Regions from separate parts of the Bradyrhizobium sp. MI1.11 genome, predicted to be linked through region 2. Evidence: riboswitches for the same ligand, from Rfam matches in the RefSeq annotation. Region 2 holds a riboswitch; the other holds the start of a gene.
What was found. Region 2 has a riboswitch for cobalamin ahead of AC0L30_RS04650 (DUF1636 domain-containing protein). Riboswitches for the same ligand answer to the same signal wherever they lie in the genome.
Positions count from the first base shown of each region.

Region 1: linked by a shared signal. The riboswitch ahead of metE (5-methyltetrahydropteroyltriglutamate--homocysteine S-methyltransferase) and the one ahead of AC0L30_RS04650 (DUF1636 domain-containing protein) in region 2 are both predicted to bind cobalamin.

Region 1 covers NZ_JBVVPM010000023.1:54,695-62,558, forward strand. The annotation lists gene AC0L30_RS22635 (cytochrome-c peroxidase) at 2,017-3,084, shown strand; gene metE (5-methyltetrahydropteroyltriglutamate--homocysteine S-methyltransferase) at 3,903-6,218, opposite strand; cobalamin riboswitch at 6,318-6,517, opposite strand; gene AC0L30_RS22645 (4Fe-4S binding protein) at 7,249-7,452, opposite strand.
Region 2 covers NZ_JBVVPM010000003.1:236,366-244,229, reverse strand. The annotation lists gene cbiB (adenosylcobinamide-phosphate synthase CbiB) at 1-347, shown strand, start outside; gene cobD (threonine-phosphate decarboxylase CobD) at 359-1,321, shown strand; gene AC0L30_RS04660 (cobyric acid synthase) at 1,310-2,758, opposite strand; gene cobO (cob(I)yrinic acid a,c-diamide adenosyltransferase) at 2,769-3,404, opposite strand; cobalamin riboswitch at 3,445-3,662, shown strand; gene AC0L30_RS04650 (DUF1636 domain-containing protein) at 3,758-4,141, shown strand; gene cobW (cobalamin biosynthesis protein CobW) at 4,138-5,187, shown strand; gene cobN (cobaltochelatase subunit CobN) at 5,187-7,864, shown strand, end outside.

The DNA of each region.
Region 1 (7,864 bases), on a different contig from region 2:
CGCTGACCGACACTGCTGTGATCCCCGCGTCGGTCAAGAGACCACCTGCGATCCGGCAGCCATATTGAACGGTGAGAATAACCCGCTCATTCCGAACTCCGGCCGGCTCTCGATCGGCGGCAGTGATCGTGCACGCGTACCGCCTTGTTTCCGCAACCGCCCCCATACCTAGCCCGATCCACTCGAGAGCGGAACATAGTACAAAAGCGAGAGCGGGTCTTATCATTCGACTGCACCTGAACTGAAACATCGTTCTCTGCTCTGTACAATCTGACGCTACGGGCGATTCAAGCTCCTTCGATCGCTCTGCCGGATCAACGTTACTCAGGTGACTGCGGTGTCGCAGAAGCCAGGCGAGCGGTATCCCCCGGCAGTGCCCTTGGACGGGGCCGGACCGATTTCATTATCGGTGCGCAGCGGGCAGCACGTCGGTGAACCAAGGCTATGGGCCGAGCTTTTCAGGTCGGCGGCGGCCATGAGAGGCGCGACGGCCCGCGGCGCCGGAGCGCTACATTCCTGACCCAGGCGCAGGCGCTCTGTGAGCGGACGCTATTTAACGCGGAATGCTCCCGCGGCACAGGTCCCGAAATTTTGCTTCACAATCTCAATGTAAAAGGAAACGTGGCCGAGACGAGCCGTTCAAAGGCAGACTGCCGCTCAAGCAGACGCTCTTCGAGCATCTTACGCTGGAGATCATCTAGCTCGCTTTGAAGCCTTCTGCGACAACGCCAAATGTCATTCCGTACGGATCTGATCTCATTCAAGCGCTCGTCAATCGACCTCATCACGGATACCGTATCCAACTTGAACCAGCCATGGACAAGTGCTCAATCACGTTCTTCCTCGCTAACACGCCGATAAATCTCAGGACTTGGGCCATCTGCGGACTGATGTCACGGTCTCCTCCCAGCGTGTCCTCTTGTATCGGCATCATTCAACGCAAGAGCACGAAGTAGCGGTTGCTCCTGCAGAAGTTCAGCTTATTTTGCCCCAGCGCGCAGGATTTCAAAAGCTAGCAGCAGCCCGTGAGTGGGCCGACTAGGTAATCCAACCAACACCCGCCGGATCAGGGGTCAGGCTGGTCACCTGTCGAATTGGAGTAGCGATCAATCAGACGGTCGCACTGTCAAACTCTGGGCAGCCGCGCCTTTCAGAGTTGGGCACGGCAATTGCCATGCCAGCGAACCTCAGGTGGAATTGAATCAAGCCATGTTCGGTTCGGAGACTCGTCCTTTACGAACGAGCCGGGCTTCGCGGCGGCGGCGCGCCAGAGCGGCCGGGATATGAGTCGGAGAGGCTTCAGTCGGCAGGGCTCGGCGAAATCGTGAACGATGCGCACTGCCGGGCGCCTCGGCTCAGTGTCTCGCCCAGCTGCGTAGGTCTTGTTACCGCCGTTCCCGCGTGCGGCCGGCAAGCTGGCAAGCGAACCTCACCACAAAGGTATCTGCTATCACTCTAGCCGGGCCTGGCGCTTGTGGCATCTGTGACACTGAATGTAGTGATCAAACCAAGACATCCGACTTTGTTTGTTCGTCCGGACCCGTTCTACAACTAAATCAGCAACTTGCATCTCGGACGCAACTGGCATCGCAGTTGCTAATTGGCCAATGACACCGTGAGCGCTGAGCGCGGCCATTGGTGTAAGACGGATACATCAACTTTGCGGGAGCGTATTGGCCACCCAATCGCTCGATGGAGCACCGATGCGGCCACCGGACAGCTTACTACTTGCGCCACACTTGTTGTTGTCAGACCGACCATCAGGCCGAAGTTGAGGCGCTAGTCTGATCGACCAACAGAAAGGCCGCGATCTAAGCTCAAAGCGAACTCGCGAATCACATGAGCCCCTCAAGTCCGTGCGTGAACGCCGCGGCGAGCTCCTCAAAGTCGTACATTTTGATGCAGCCTCGCTTCGGAGGATCCGCTGCATGCTGCGCCGGACCGTCGAGGAACGCGTGGCATCGCTTTCGACTGTTTCCTTTCCTTGTTTAACAATCAGAACTAATGAGGCGGTGTATGAACATGTCGATCCCGGAGCTTCGGCTTGTCGCTGAAGCATCTATTTTCGCTATTGGGCTGCTGATGTCGTCAGGAGCTAACGCCGACGATGATCTGATGAGAAACGCCAAGCAGATCTTCCATCCAATCCCCTCGGTGATTCCTGCGGTAAAAAACAATCCGGTGACGCATGGAAAGGTCGAGCTTGGCAAGATGCTGTTCTTCGATCCGCGGCTATCGGCGAGCGGGATCATTAGCTGCAATACGTGCCACAATCTCGGCACCGGCGGAGTCGATGCCGGTCCGACCTCCGTTGGTCACGGCTGGAAGGTCGGCCTACGTCGGGCCCCAACCGTCTACAACGCAGTGTTCAATGTGGCGCAATTCTGGGACGGACGCGCCGCGGACCTCAAGGCGCAAGCCACCGGCCCGGTGCAGGCGAGTGCCGAAATGAATGCGACTCCGGATCATGTGCTCGGTATCTTGAACTCAATGCCCAGCTACGTCGCCTTGTTCAAGAACGCTTTTCCGAACGAAGCGAGATCGGTCACCTTTGAAAATTTTGCGAAGGCGATCGAGGCTTTTGAAGCGACTCTCATTACACCTGCGGCTCCATTCGATCAGTATCTGGAGGGCAATACACTTGCTCTCGATGATCAGCAGAAGTCAGGGTTGGCACTGTTTATGGCGAAGGGATGTTCCTCTTGCCACAATGGAATTAATCTCGGTGGGCAGGCCTACTTCCCGTTCGGCGTGATGAAAAAGCCGGACGCAAGCGTGCTTCCGGACGCCGATAAGGGCCGGTTCGCGGTTACCAGGGCGGCTGGCGACGAATATGTCTTCCGCGCTGCGCCATTGCGGAACGTCGCGTTGCGAGCCCCTTACTTCCATTCGGGCCAGGTTTGGAGCCTGAAGCAAGCTGTTGCCCTGATGAGTGAAATCCAGCTCGGCACCAAGCTTAGCGATAGGGAGGAAAACGACATTGTCTCATTTCTGAATTCGCTGACCGGTCGGCTGCCTAAGATCGAATATCCGATACTGCCGACGCGCACCAACACGACACCAAAGCCTTCAATAGACAGATAGCCTTAGCAGCACCGGCCTCATTCCCTGACGAAGAGCAACAGAGGCGACGCAAGAAACCGGCCTCCCCGCAATGACGTCTAAATGAATGATGCTGTGCTGTCACTCATCACCACGCATACATAAAAATGCCCGGCCTCGACGGGAGGCCGGGCAGAAGTCACGCAGGAGCGACGCTGCTTTCCGCATCGCACCAGCTTTCGTCGGTAGGGAGGACTACCGGCGACCGATTTACGGCGAGGGCACTCGCCGTCAAACAACAAGAAGCGGATATCGCTCCGCGCAACTTAGCGAGCCGCTTGCTTTCCACTCCTGTCGGAAAGTTCAAGACTTGCCACCACTTGCCAGCTGTCCGGTTGGCAAGGGGAGCCTTGATGGAGCTGGGATCCATCCCGCAGGCGGTTTGGCTGCCGTGTCCTGGAACTCAAGCGTCAGTTTGCCGTCACGCGGCACCATGTGGCAGCGCCCCAACGCCAGCAAATCTTCCCGAAGCCCGCGCCAACGCGCCAATTACGTATGAAATTCCGGAAGGGCGGTAAAATAGATTGTTGTGATGGGACGCATCCACGCGATGGATAAATGAAAAGATAGGGCCGTGGTTCGCGTCGAGCGGTAGTGAGTTGGAATATGTCACCTGATCGGTATGACCGGCATGCTGTCGTCCGCCGGATTCGAGCTTGTCGCCGGGTGTATGCGATCACCTCCGCCGAAGCAGACCGGCATTCGCAAGCGCTGGAAGGTTTAGGAAGCTCGCAAGATATCGCGACCTCCCAAAGCGCGTGCATCTTATTCACAATACGTTGGTGACGCGCTCCGTACGATCATGCCTCACCCCGCAACTCGCGTGCGGCGGCCACCATATTGACGAGCGCGGGACGCACCTCCTCCCATCTTCGAGTTTTCAGTCCGCAGTCGGGATTGATCCAGAGCTGCCGATCGGAAACCCGCTGCCGCGCCAACACAATCAGCTGCTTGATCTCGGCTGCTGCGGGAATGCGCGGTGAATGAATGTCATAGACGCCTGGCCCGATTTCATTAGGATATTTGTAGCTCTTGAAAGCGTCGAGCAATTCCATTTTGGAGCGCGACGCCTCGATTGAAATGACGTCGGCATCCATTGCTGCGATCGCATCGATGATTTCGTTGAACTCGGAATAGCACATGTGCGTATGGATCTGAGTTCCGTCAGCGACAGCGGAGGAGCAAACGCGGAAACTGTCCACTGCCCAATCGAGATAGTCCTTCCACTGCGATTTGCGCAGCGGCAATCCCTCCCGCAACGCAGCCTCGTCGATCTGGATCATGGTCGCTCCAGCCGCCTCAAGGTCGATGACTTCGTCTCGGATCGCGAGAGCGATCTGTCGGCATGTCTCGCTCCGCGGGATGTCGTCACGGACAAACGACCAGTTCAGGATCGTCACCGGTCCGGTCAGCATAGCCTTGACGGGTTTTTTGGTCAGAGACTGCGCATGTCGCCACCATTTAACGGTCATGGGCTTCGGGCGGGAGACATCTCCAAACAGGATAGGAGGGCGAACGCACCGCGAGCCATAAGACTGAACCCAGCCGTGCTTGGTGAATGCGAAACCCAACAGCTGCTCGCCAAAGTATTGAACCATGTCATTGCGCTCGAACTCACCGTGTACGAGCACGTCCAGGCCGATATCTTCCTGCCAATGCACGGTATGGGCTGTCTCCGCTTTCAGAAGCTGCTCGTACTGCGTGTCATTCAGCGCTCCCCGCGCATGAGCTGCACGCGCATTGCGGACGTCCGCCGTTTGCGGGAAGGATCCGATGGTTGTGGTTGGAAACATCGGCAATGCGAAGGCGACGCGCTGGACGTCGGCGCGCTGGGTGAACGCACTGCGACGGCGGCGCATGCTATCGTCGATCGCGGCCATTCGTCCGGCGACGTTCGCACTGTGGATCTTCGGCGATGTTTCGCGGGTGACGGATGCATCCTCTGAGAGCGTGAGTTCATCGGCCACGTCGGCAGCAAGGCCAGCCAGCGCTTTGCCCAATATCGAAAGTTCCTTGATCTTCTGCACTGAGAACGCCAACCACGTCTTCAGATTGGGATCGAGATCGATCTCTAGCTCAATGTCGGTCGGAACATGAAGCAGCGAGCAGGAGGGGGCAATCTGAACACGGTCCCTGCCCAGTTTTTTGACCATAGGAGCAAGTTGGTCGAGTAGCGCCGGCAGATTAGAGCGCCACACGTTGCGACCATCAACGACGCCGAGCGAGACCACGAGATCTCTACGGGCTCTGGCGACAATCGCGTCCAACTGGTCAGGTGCACGAACCAGGTCGACATGAAGCCCGGCAACGGGCAAGGCCAATACTGTTTCAAGATTGTCGCCGACAGCCCCGAAGTATGTGGCCAGCATGATTTTAAGGGCCGGCACGGCCTTAGCGAAATGAGCATAGGCCCGGCGGACAGCCGCCCGAGATGCTTTGTCGACGTCCATCACTAGGCATGGCTCGTCGAGCTGAACCCATTCAGCGCCGCGCGCGGCTAGTTCGCGGAGAACATCGACGTAGACGGGGAGGAGTCGATCAAGCAGCGACAGCGGATTGAATGCGGGATTTACGCTTTTGCCGAGCTTCAGGAAAGTGACTGGGCCCACTAGGACGGGCCGCGTCTGATAACCGAGGCTTCTTGCCTCCTCATATTCCTCGATCGGCTTCCGAGAGGCATACCTAAAGATCTGATCCTGGTGAAATTCCGGCACCATGTAGTGGTAGTTCGTATCGAACCACTTCGTCATCTCCTGTGCGGCTACGCCGGGCCCATGCTGAGCGTGACCACCGTCCTGAGCGCCACGCGCCATGGTGAAGTAGGTTTTGAGCGACACAGGACCTTCGGTCCAGCCGTAAACGTCGGGAATGGCGCCGACCATTAGGCTGGTATCGAGCACATGGTCGTAGAGCGAGAAGTCATTCGAAGGAATGACGGTCGCACCGCGGGATTTCTGCCGTGCCCAATTAGCGGCACGAAGTCCACTCCCCGCCTCGAGGAGCTCGGCTTCGCTGGACTTTCCCGCCCAGTAGCTCTCGAGCGCGAATTTGAGTTCGCGTCGTGGGCCGATGCGTGACGTCCCCAGTGTTGCAACGGGAAGCGAAAGGATAGACATAGCTTAGACCCCATGTTGGGGCAAAGGCCACGGCGGACGCAGACAGCGAACATCGCCTGAGCGACAACTGCTTGGCGCACACCGGGACGCCCCGCCCGTGGACGATATCTTGTCGAGGCAGGTCTCCTGGCTCACGGGTCGTTGCTGCTGTCCGGCCTTCCCGAAGCCGCATGGCGTCAGTGACTTCATTGGACAGCGGCTCGCCGCTTACAGTTGCGGGGGCAGCGCCGGCATTGCACCGGCTTCCCTCTTAGCTCCGGATCAAACGAAATCCGGAGACCGCGACGGCTTGAATTATGCGCACGAGGATCGATGCGTCAACCTACCGATTCTCGCTGCGATATTGCCCAAGCGATTACGAGCGCACTAGGCGGGCACGACGGTCTTGCTCGCGGCCTGGTGAACACGCCCGGATCTGTGGAGGCTCCGCTTGTGAAATGCATTCGCTCCTTGCTCGCGTAACGGTGAGCTCCACCACCGGAACGAACCCGGGCCGCTTTCGGTATCTGTGTGATCGCGAGGAGGCGGCTTTTTCCGTCGGCAACTTTTCGAACCTGCGCGTCAGGAAGGTGCGATCATCCTGGGCCGGCATCCGTTTGGCCACAGCCCATAAGGCTCCCTAGAAATTTCGAAAGCCGGATCGCTCCAGGACCGCACGGATGATCAGGTCGGCTCCTTGGTGTTCGGCGGGCCCGCGACCAGGCACGAGGTCGTCCGCCTCCGTGAGGTTGGTCAAGACGATCTTCTCGGTGCACTAGGTGTTCACGTGCTGAGCGACTTTTGCGCCGGCTTCGATGCGTCCGTGGCCGCTCGACGCCGGTCTGCCTCGCCTTGTCCTTGTTCGTGACAAATTCGACGGTGTCCTCCGACAGAGCCCTTTGAGGGGGTCCTCGGAGTCGCTCAGCGCCTTAAGCTCATAACGATGTTAATCGACCTCGATGCGCCCCATGCGGTCGTGGTCTCCTCAAGGCCCCACATCTACAACTTCGTTCGCGAAATCGAGCGATGAGGCCTTTTGGTCGCGGGCTGCCTATCCTGTCTTGGACGGGACACAGGTGTCAGGGACCGGACAGACCACCGCGCATTGCGGTGTGTCGCAATGGCCCTCGCACTCCGTACATTTTTTGGCATCGATAACGTAAATGTCGCGCTTCAGACTGATCGCCGCGTTGGGACACTCGAACTCACATGCGCCACAAACGGTGCATTGCGAAGCGACGATCTTGTAAGCCATGCCTTCCGACTCCTTAGGCGAGCGATGCCATGCGCGATCCCTTTCAAATGCCGTGCCAAACGCAGACGCGCTCAATGTTGGGCAATTTGCCCAATTCGGCTGTCCCGGGTCTGAGACCATGTTGCATCTGCGACAGCAACAGGTCGCTTCAATTTCAGGCTACGAGCCGTCTGGCCCTCTTGCGAGAGTCAGTCGCGACTTGACGCTGGAAGCGTCCGTCGGTTTGCTTGGCACGTCAGCGCGGGGGCAAGCGAGGCTGACGCTTCCTCAACCGGCGGCGACAAAAAACCGCCAGCGGACGCAGGTCTACGTCGGATCTCGGCAAACCTCCGGTCACACACCCCGACTGGAGGTTTGTGCAAGCCTCGCTCATGGCTGCAACGCTAGCTGCGCGGAGGACTCGCTGGAGGCT
Region 2 (7,864 bases):
GGGCCGCGGCGCGCATCGACGACGTCGCCAATTTCGTTCCGGCGCGGCTGACCGGATTTCTGTTCGTGCTGTTGGCGCCACGGCGATCAGAGGCGCTGTCCTGCATGACGCGGGATGCACGCCGTCACCGTTCGCCCAATGCCGGCTGGCCGGAAGCAGCGATGGCGGGTGCGCTTGGTGTGCGGCTCAGCGGTCCGCGGATCTATCACGGCAGCACCACGAACGAGCCATGGCTGAATGAAGGTGCGCGCGATCCGCTTGCCGCCGACATCGATCGGGGATTGACGGTCTACCGCCGCGCCATGCTGCTGCTCGCCGGCCTCCTTGCGATCCTGGCCTTCGCGTGAAAGAACAGCGCATGCGCGAGCACGGTGGAAATCTCGATCAGGCCCTGCAGCGGTTCGGCGGTCGCGCGGAGGACTGGATCGATCTGTCGACCGGGATCAACCGCCTGCCTTATCCCGTGGGCGAGGTGAGCTCGCGCGCGTGGAGCGCGTTGCCCTCGCGCGGCGAAATCGAGGCGCTGCATCAGGCGGCGCGGCACGCTTACCGCACGAGCGCGGCGGTTGTCGCGCTCGGCGGCGCACAGGCCGCGATTCAACTGCTGCCGCAACTCGCGCCGCCCGGCCGCGCGCGCATCCTCGCGCCGACCTACAACGAATATGCCGGGGTCCTCTCGGCTGCGGGCTGGGAGGTCCAGGAGGTCAGGGAGCTCGACGCACTGGCGGGCGCGGACCTCGCCATTGTCGTCAATCCCAACAATCCCGACGGCCGATGCCACACACCAAGGGATTTGCTGTCACTGCTGCCGCGCGTCGGCCGTCTCGTCGTCGACGAGAGTTTTGCCGATGTGGCACCGCAGCTTTCGCTTGCATCCGAGGACCGGCCGGGGCTGCTGATTTTGCGCTCCTTTGGAAAGTTTTACGGCCTTGCCGGCCTGCGGCTCGGCTTCGCGCTCGGCAATTCCTCCGACATCGCCAGGCTCGCATCGATGTCGGGGCCTTGGCCGGTCTCGGGACCGGCGATCGCGATCGGTTGCCGCGCTCTGCATGACGATGCCTGGGCCGAGGCCACGTCCGCGCGGCTGGCGCGAGACTGCGTTCGCCTCGACGGCATGGTGCGGTCGCAAGGCTGGACGCTCGTTGGCGGCACGCAGCTGTTTCGTCTCTACGAGACGCCTGACGCGCTTGCGGCGCAGGAGAGACTGGCGCGTCGCCATATCTGGTCGCGCGTGTTCGCGCGGGAGCCGACATGGCTGCGCCTCGGGCTTCCGGGCGGCGACTCCGAATGGACGCGCCTGGCCGAGGCGCTAGCGCGCTAGCGCGAGCAGGCCGTCGACGTCGAGATGTTGCTCGATGTGATCGGCAAGCGCATCGAGCGCACTCTCGACCCTGGCGTGATAGGGCTCGTTGCCTGCGGGAATGTCGAGCTTCGCCAAGAACGCCTTGCGGAAATCATCCGACGTGAACAGGCCGTGCAGATAGCTGCCCTGCACGCGTCCGTCGCGTGAGATCGCGCCTTCCAGTTCGCCGTTCAGCCTTGCGAATGGCCGCGTGCGATCCGGCCCATCGGTGCGGCCGATGTGGATTTCGTAGGCCTCGATCGGCTGATCCGTCGCGGCATGCACGGCCGCGACACGCGTCAGCGTCTTCTGCGGGGTCATCACCGTCTCGACGTCCAGAAGTCCGAGACCCGGTGTATCGCCCGCGGGTCCCTCGATCCCCTCGGGATCAGCGACGCTACGTCCGAGCATCTGATAGCCGCCGCAGAGGCCGAGCACATGGCCGCCTCTGCGGTAGTGCGCCAGGAGATCGATGTCCCAGCCCTGCGCGCGCAGAAAGGCGAGGTCGCCGCGCGTAGATTTCGAACCGGGAATGATGACGAGCCTGACGTCGCCGGGAATTGCCTCGCCCGGCCGCACCATCACGAGATCGACGCCAGGCTCGAGCTTGAGCGGATCGAGATCGTCGAAATTGGCGATCCGCGACAGCGCGAGACAGGCGATCTTGCATTGGCCCGGCTTGCGCGCATCGCTCAGGCCCAGCGCATCCTCAGCCGGCAGCTCGCCGGCGCGCGCGAACCAGGGCAGCACGCCAAAGCCGCGCCATGCGGTCTTTTCTTCAATCAGCTTATAGCCGTCGTCGAACAGCGTGGGATCGCCGCGGAACTTGTTGATGACAAAACCCTGGATCATCGCGGCATCATCCGGGTCGATCACCGCCTTGATGCCGACGAGTTGCGCGATGACACCGCCGCGGTCGATATCGCCGACCAGCACGACCGGCACGCCAGCCTTGCGCGCAAAACCCATATTGGCGATGTCGGCCTTGCGCAGGTTCACCTCGGCCGGGCTGCCGGCGCCTTCCACCAGCACGAGATCGGCGCGCGCCTTCAGCCGCTCGAAGCTCTCCAGCACGGCGCCCATCAATGACGGCTTCATCGCCGCATATTCACGCGCACGCGCGGTCGCGATGCGTTTTCCTTGCACGATCACCTGCGCGCCGACATCGGTCTCGGGCTTGAGCAGCACCGGGTTCATGTCGGTGTGCGGCTCGACGCCGGCGGCGAGCGCCTGGAGCGCCTGCGCGCGACCGATCTCGCCGCCGTCGACCGTGACGGCAGCATTGTTCGACATGTTCTGCGGCTTGAACGGGAGCACGCGCAGGCCGCGTCGCACAAAGGCGCGCGCGAGACCGGCGACGATGAGCGACTTGCCCACGTCCGAGCCGGCCCCCTGGATCATCAATGCGCGCGCCATCGCGAGTTTCTTAGAACTCGACGCCGGCTTGCGCCTTGATGCCGGAGCGGAAGGGATGCTTGATCAGCGTCATCTCGGTGACGAGATCGGCGATCTCGATCAGCTCGTCCTTGGCGTTGCGCCCGGTGAGCACGACATGCGTCATCGGTGGCTTCGAGGTCACCAGGAAATCGACGACTTCGGCGATGTCGAGATAGTCGTAGCGCAGCGCGATGTTGATCTCGTCGAGCACGACCATGCGGAGATTCTGGTCGAGGATCAGCTCCTTGGCCTTTTCCCAGCCGGCGCGCGCGGCTGCGATATCGCGGGCGCGGTCCTGCGTTTCCCAGGTAAAACCCTCGCCCATGGCGTGGAATTGGCAGAGGTCGCCGAAATGACCGGTGAGCATGCGGCGCTCGCCGGTGTCCCAGGCGCCCTTGATGAACTGCACGACCGCGCAGGGGAAGCCATGGGCGACGCAGCGGACGATCATGCCGAAGGCCGAGGACGACTTGCCCTTGCCGGCGCCGGTGTGGACGATGATGAGGCCCTTTTCGCCGCTCTTGGTCGCCATGATCTTGTCGCGGGCGACCTTCTTCTTCGCCATTTTCGAGGCGTGACGGGCGTCGGTTTCGTCGGCCGTCTGGGTATCCGGTTCGGACGTCATCGGACGGGGTCCTTCGGCTTGACAAGAGGCGGTCGGGGGCAAATGGTGACCCGGCGTTGGTTCCTGTCCTACGACAGGCGAAGAGGGAATGCGATAGGGTCCGAATCGGCAAGATTTGGTTCCAAAATGCAGCCGCCCCCGCGACCGTGACCGGAGAGATGCCCGAAGCCACTGACCCCTAGGGGATCGGGAAGGCGGGGATCGAAGGGGAAACCCTGCTCCGGAAGCCGGGAGACCTGCCAGCGCGGACGATTTTGGACCGGCGGACGGGGTGTTCCGCGACGGGGAAACGGACCTTCGCAAGAACGGTTCGTGGGCCTCATCGCTTCCCGCTGTTTATTCTGGAAGAAGCGATGACCGTCACACTTCATGTCTGCATCACCTGCCGCGCCGGCCAGACGCTTGGCGAGGGCGAGACGACGCCGGGTAAGCGCCTCCATGGTGCGATCCTCGAGGCCGGCGTGCCCGACGGCGTCAGCGTGGTTCCCGTCGAATGCCTGTCTGCGTGCAACCAGGGTTGCTCGGTCGCGCTCAGCGCGCCCGGCCGCTGGTCCTATGTTTATGGCCGTCTGTCGGATGCGAATGCGAGCGACGTGGTCGCGGGCGCCGCGGCCTATGCGGCCGCGCCCGACGGCCTCGTGCCCTGGCGCAGCCGCCCGGAGATCTTCCGCAAGCAATCGCTTGCCCGCATTCCCCCCATTCCCACCTTGGCCGTCGTGCCGGAGGCCGCCGAATGAATTCGCTCGCAAAAGTCCCGGTCACGGTCGTCACGGGCTTTCTCGGCTCCGGCAAGACCACGCTGATCCAGCATCTGCTTGCCAATGCCAACGGCAAGAAGCTCGCGGTGCTCGTCAACGAGTTCGGCAGCGAGGGCGTCGATGGCGAGATTCTGAAATCCTGCGCCGATGCGAATTGCCCGGAAGAGAACATCATCGAGCTCGCCAATGGCTGCATCTGCTGCACCGTCGCCGACGATTTCATTCCGACCATGGAGAAGCTGCTGTCGCGCCCGGTGCGCCCCGATCATATCCTGATCGAGACCTCGGGCCTGGCGCTGCCCAAGCCGCTGTTGAAGGCGTTCGACTGGCCGGAGATCCGTTCGCGGATCACGGTCGATGGTGTGATCGCGCTCGCCGACGCCGAAGCTGTCGCCGCCGGCCGTTTCGCGCCCGATCCTGACGCCGTCGAGGCGCAGCGTGCGGCGGACGAGAATCTCGACCATGAGACGCCGCTGTCGGAAGTGTTCGAGGACCAGATCGCCTGCGCCGACATCGTGCTGCTGACCAAGGCGGATCTTGCGGGCGCGGCAGGGCTCGAAGCCGCCAAAGCGGCGATCACCGCCGAGATGCCGCGCCGCGTGCCGATGCTGGCGATCACCGACGGCGCCATCGACGCGCGCCTCATCCTCGGCCTCGGTGCTGCCGCCGAGAACGATCTCGCCGCGCGTCCCTCGCATCACGACGGCGAGGAGGATCATGAGCACGACGATTTTGCGTCGGTCGTGATCGATCTTCCCGAGGTCACCGATATCGACGCGCTGGTTGCATCCGTTCAGCGGCTGGCGCGCGAGCAGAATGTGCTGCGCGTCAAGGGTTACATCGCGATGGAAGGCAAGCCGATGCGCCTCTTGCTGCAAGCGGTCGGCGAGCGCGTGCGCCACCAGTTCGACAAGCCCTGGGGCGCGGGTGCGAGGCAGTCAAAGCTCGTCGTGATCGGCGAGCACGGCGATATCGACGAGGCCGCAATCAAGGCGGGACTTGGTCTTTCAGGATCTGGTATCTGATGCACGTCGTCTTCCGCGAGAGCCGCGGTCTCGAGGAGACCGCGATACCAAGGGACATCGGCCAGGACCCGGCCGATCTCGTGGTGCTCTCGTATTCGGATTCCGATCTAGCGGCGTTCGCGGCCGGTTGGCGCCGTGGTCGCGACAGCCTGCCGTCGCTACGCCTCGTCAATCTCGCCGAACTGCGTCATCCGCTCTCGGTCGACACCTATATCGAGCGCACGCTTGCGCAGGCGCGCGGCATCCTCGTGCGTCTGATCGGTGGGGAATCCTATTGGCCATATGGGCTCGCGGCCCTGCAGCAACTCGCGAAGCAGCGCGGCATCGTGCTGGCCGTGCTGCCGGCCGACGGCCGCGATGACACGCGGCTGGATGCCTATTCGACCCTGCCGGTCTCGACATTGCGGCGGCTCAAGGTGCTCTGCGACACCGGTGGCCCTGTCGCGTCGCAAGCCGCAATCGCGCAGCTTGCGTTGGCTTCGGGCCTCTATGCGGGACCTATTATCGGCGAGATGACCGTGCCGGAGATGGGCTTTTACGATCCGGCGCGCGGTGTCATGGCGACGCCGCAGGCCCGCGAAGGGAAGCCGCACGCACTGGTGATCTTCTATCGCTCCTATCTCACCGCCGCGGACACTGGCCCGGTCGATGCCCTGATCGCGGCGCTGCGCGAGAAGGGGTTCGACGCGCACGGCGTCTTCGTCACCTCGCTGAAGGCTCCAGGCGTTGCGGATTGGTTGCGGGTGCATCTTGCGCAAAATCCTCCGGCCGCGATCGTCAATGCGACGGCGTTCTCGGCGATGAGCGACGACGGCACGACGCCGTTCGACGCCGCATCCTGCCCGGTGTTCCAGGTCGCGCTCTCCACGGCACGGCGCGAGGACTGGGCGAGCTCGCTCCGCGGCCTGTCGCCCGGCGACCTCGCGATGCATGTGGTGCTGCCCGAGGTCGATGGCCGCCTGTTTGCGGGCGTGGTGAGCTTCAAATCGGCCGCGATGCGCGATCCCGATTTGCAATTTTCGCATCTGGCACACAGGCCCGACGAGGAGCGCGTGAAGGCCGTGGCCGCGCGCGTTGCGGCCTGGCAGCGCCTTGCGGAGAAGCCGGCCGCCGAAAAGCGGATGGCACTCGTGCTCTCGAACTATCCGGGCCGCCCGCATCAGATCGCGCATGCGGTGGGGCTCGATGCGTTGGCCTCGGTCGAGGCTTTGGCGTCCGACCTCGCGGAGACCGGCTTCGATGTCGATCCGGTCCATGCGCTCGGTGAGACGCTGCTCAAGCAGACCTTGAGCTGGAGCGTTGCCGATTACCGCGCTGCGCTCTCGTGCCTTCCGCAAGTCCTGCAGGATGATCTCGCGCAAGCCTGGGGCGCGCCGGAGACCGATCCGGGTTGCGGCGACGGCGCGTTCCATTTCGCCGCGATTCCATGCGGCCGGTCGATCATCGCGGTTCAGCCGGAGCGCGGCGATGCGACCAGGCGCGATGCCGAGTATCACGATCTCGCCCGTACGCCGCGCCATGCCTATGTCGCGTTCTATCTCTGGCTCCGAGCGCAGGGCTGTGATGCCGTCGTGCACATGGGCGCGCACGGCACGCTGGAATGGCTGCCCGGAAAATCCGTGGCGCTGTCGCAGGCGTGCTGGCCGGAAGCCCTGATTGGCGATTTGCCCGTCATCTATCCCTTCATCGTCAACGATCCCGGCGAAGCCGCGCAGGCCAAGCGGCGCCTGGGTGGCGTCACGATCGGCCATCTGCCGCCGCAGCTCGCCGCATCGGCGGTGCCGGACGGGCTGCGCAGGCTCGAACAGCTCCTCGACGAGTACTCGACGGCCGATGGCCTCGATCCCGCCCGCCGCCAGCGTCTGATCGCCGCGATCCGCGACGAGGCACGCGCGGCTGGCCTCGAAGACGATCTTGGCCTCGATGCAGCGGCCGCACCGGCCGAAGCGATCCCGCGGATCGACCGCTTCGTCTGCGATCTCAAGGAAAGCCAGTTCGGCGACGGCCTGCACGTGTTCGGCCGCGGCGCCTGCGGTGAAGCGGAACGCGACGCGTTGCGGGCCGCGCTTGCAGGACGGCGCGTCGCGCCGGGGCCGTCAGGCTCACCGTATCGCGGCCGTCAGGACGTGCTGCCGACCGGGCGCAATCTCTTTGCCGTCGATCCGCGCGCGGTGCCGACGCCGTCCGCGCATGCGCAAGGCATCAAGCTCGCGGAAGAATTACTCCGTCGTCATCTGCAGGATCATGGCGACTGGCCGAAGGGCCTTGTCGTCGATCTCTGGGGCTCGGCGACGATGCGCACCGCGGGCGAGGAGTTTGCCATGGCGCTGCATCTGGCCGGCCTCGCACCGCGCTGGGATCATGCTTCCGGCCGTGTGACCGGCTACGACATCATCGCGCCTGCCGAGCTTGGCCGGCCCCGCATCGACGTCACGCTGCGCGTCTCGGGCCTGTTTCGCGACGTCTTCTCAGGCCTCGCGCAATTGTTCGAGGCGGCAGCCGAGGCGCTGTCGGCCCGCGAGGATGAGGGCGACGAAAATCCATATCGCCATCGCACATCGCGCGTGTTCGCCCCGCGTCCCGGACAATACGGCGTCGGCCTCTCGGCAATCCCGGACGACTTCACGCCCGAGACGCGCCACGCCGCCGGCGAAGCCTGGCTGTCGGCATCGTCATG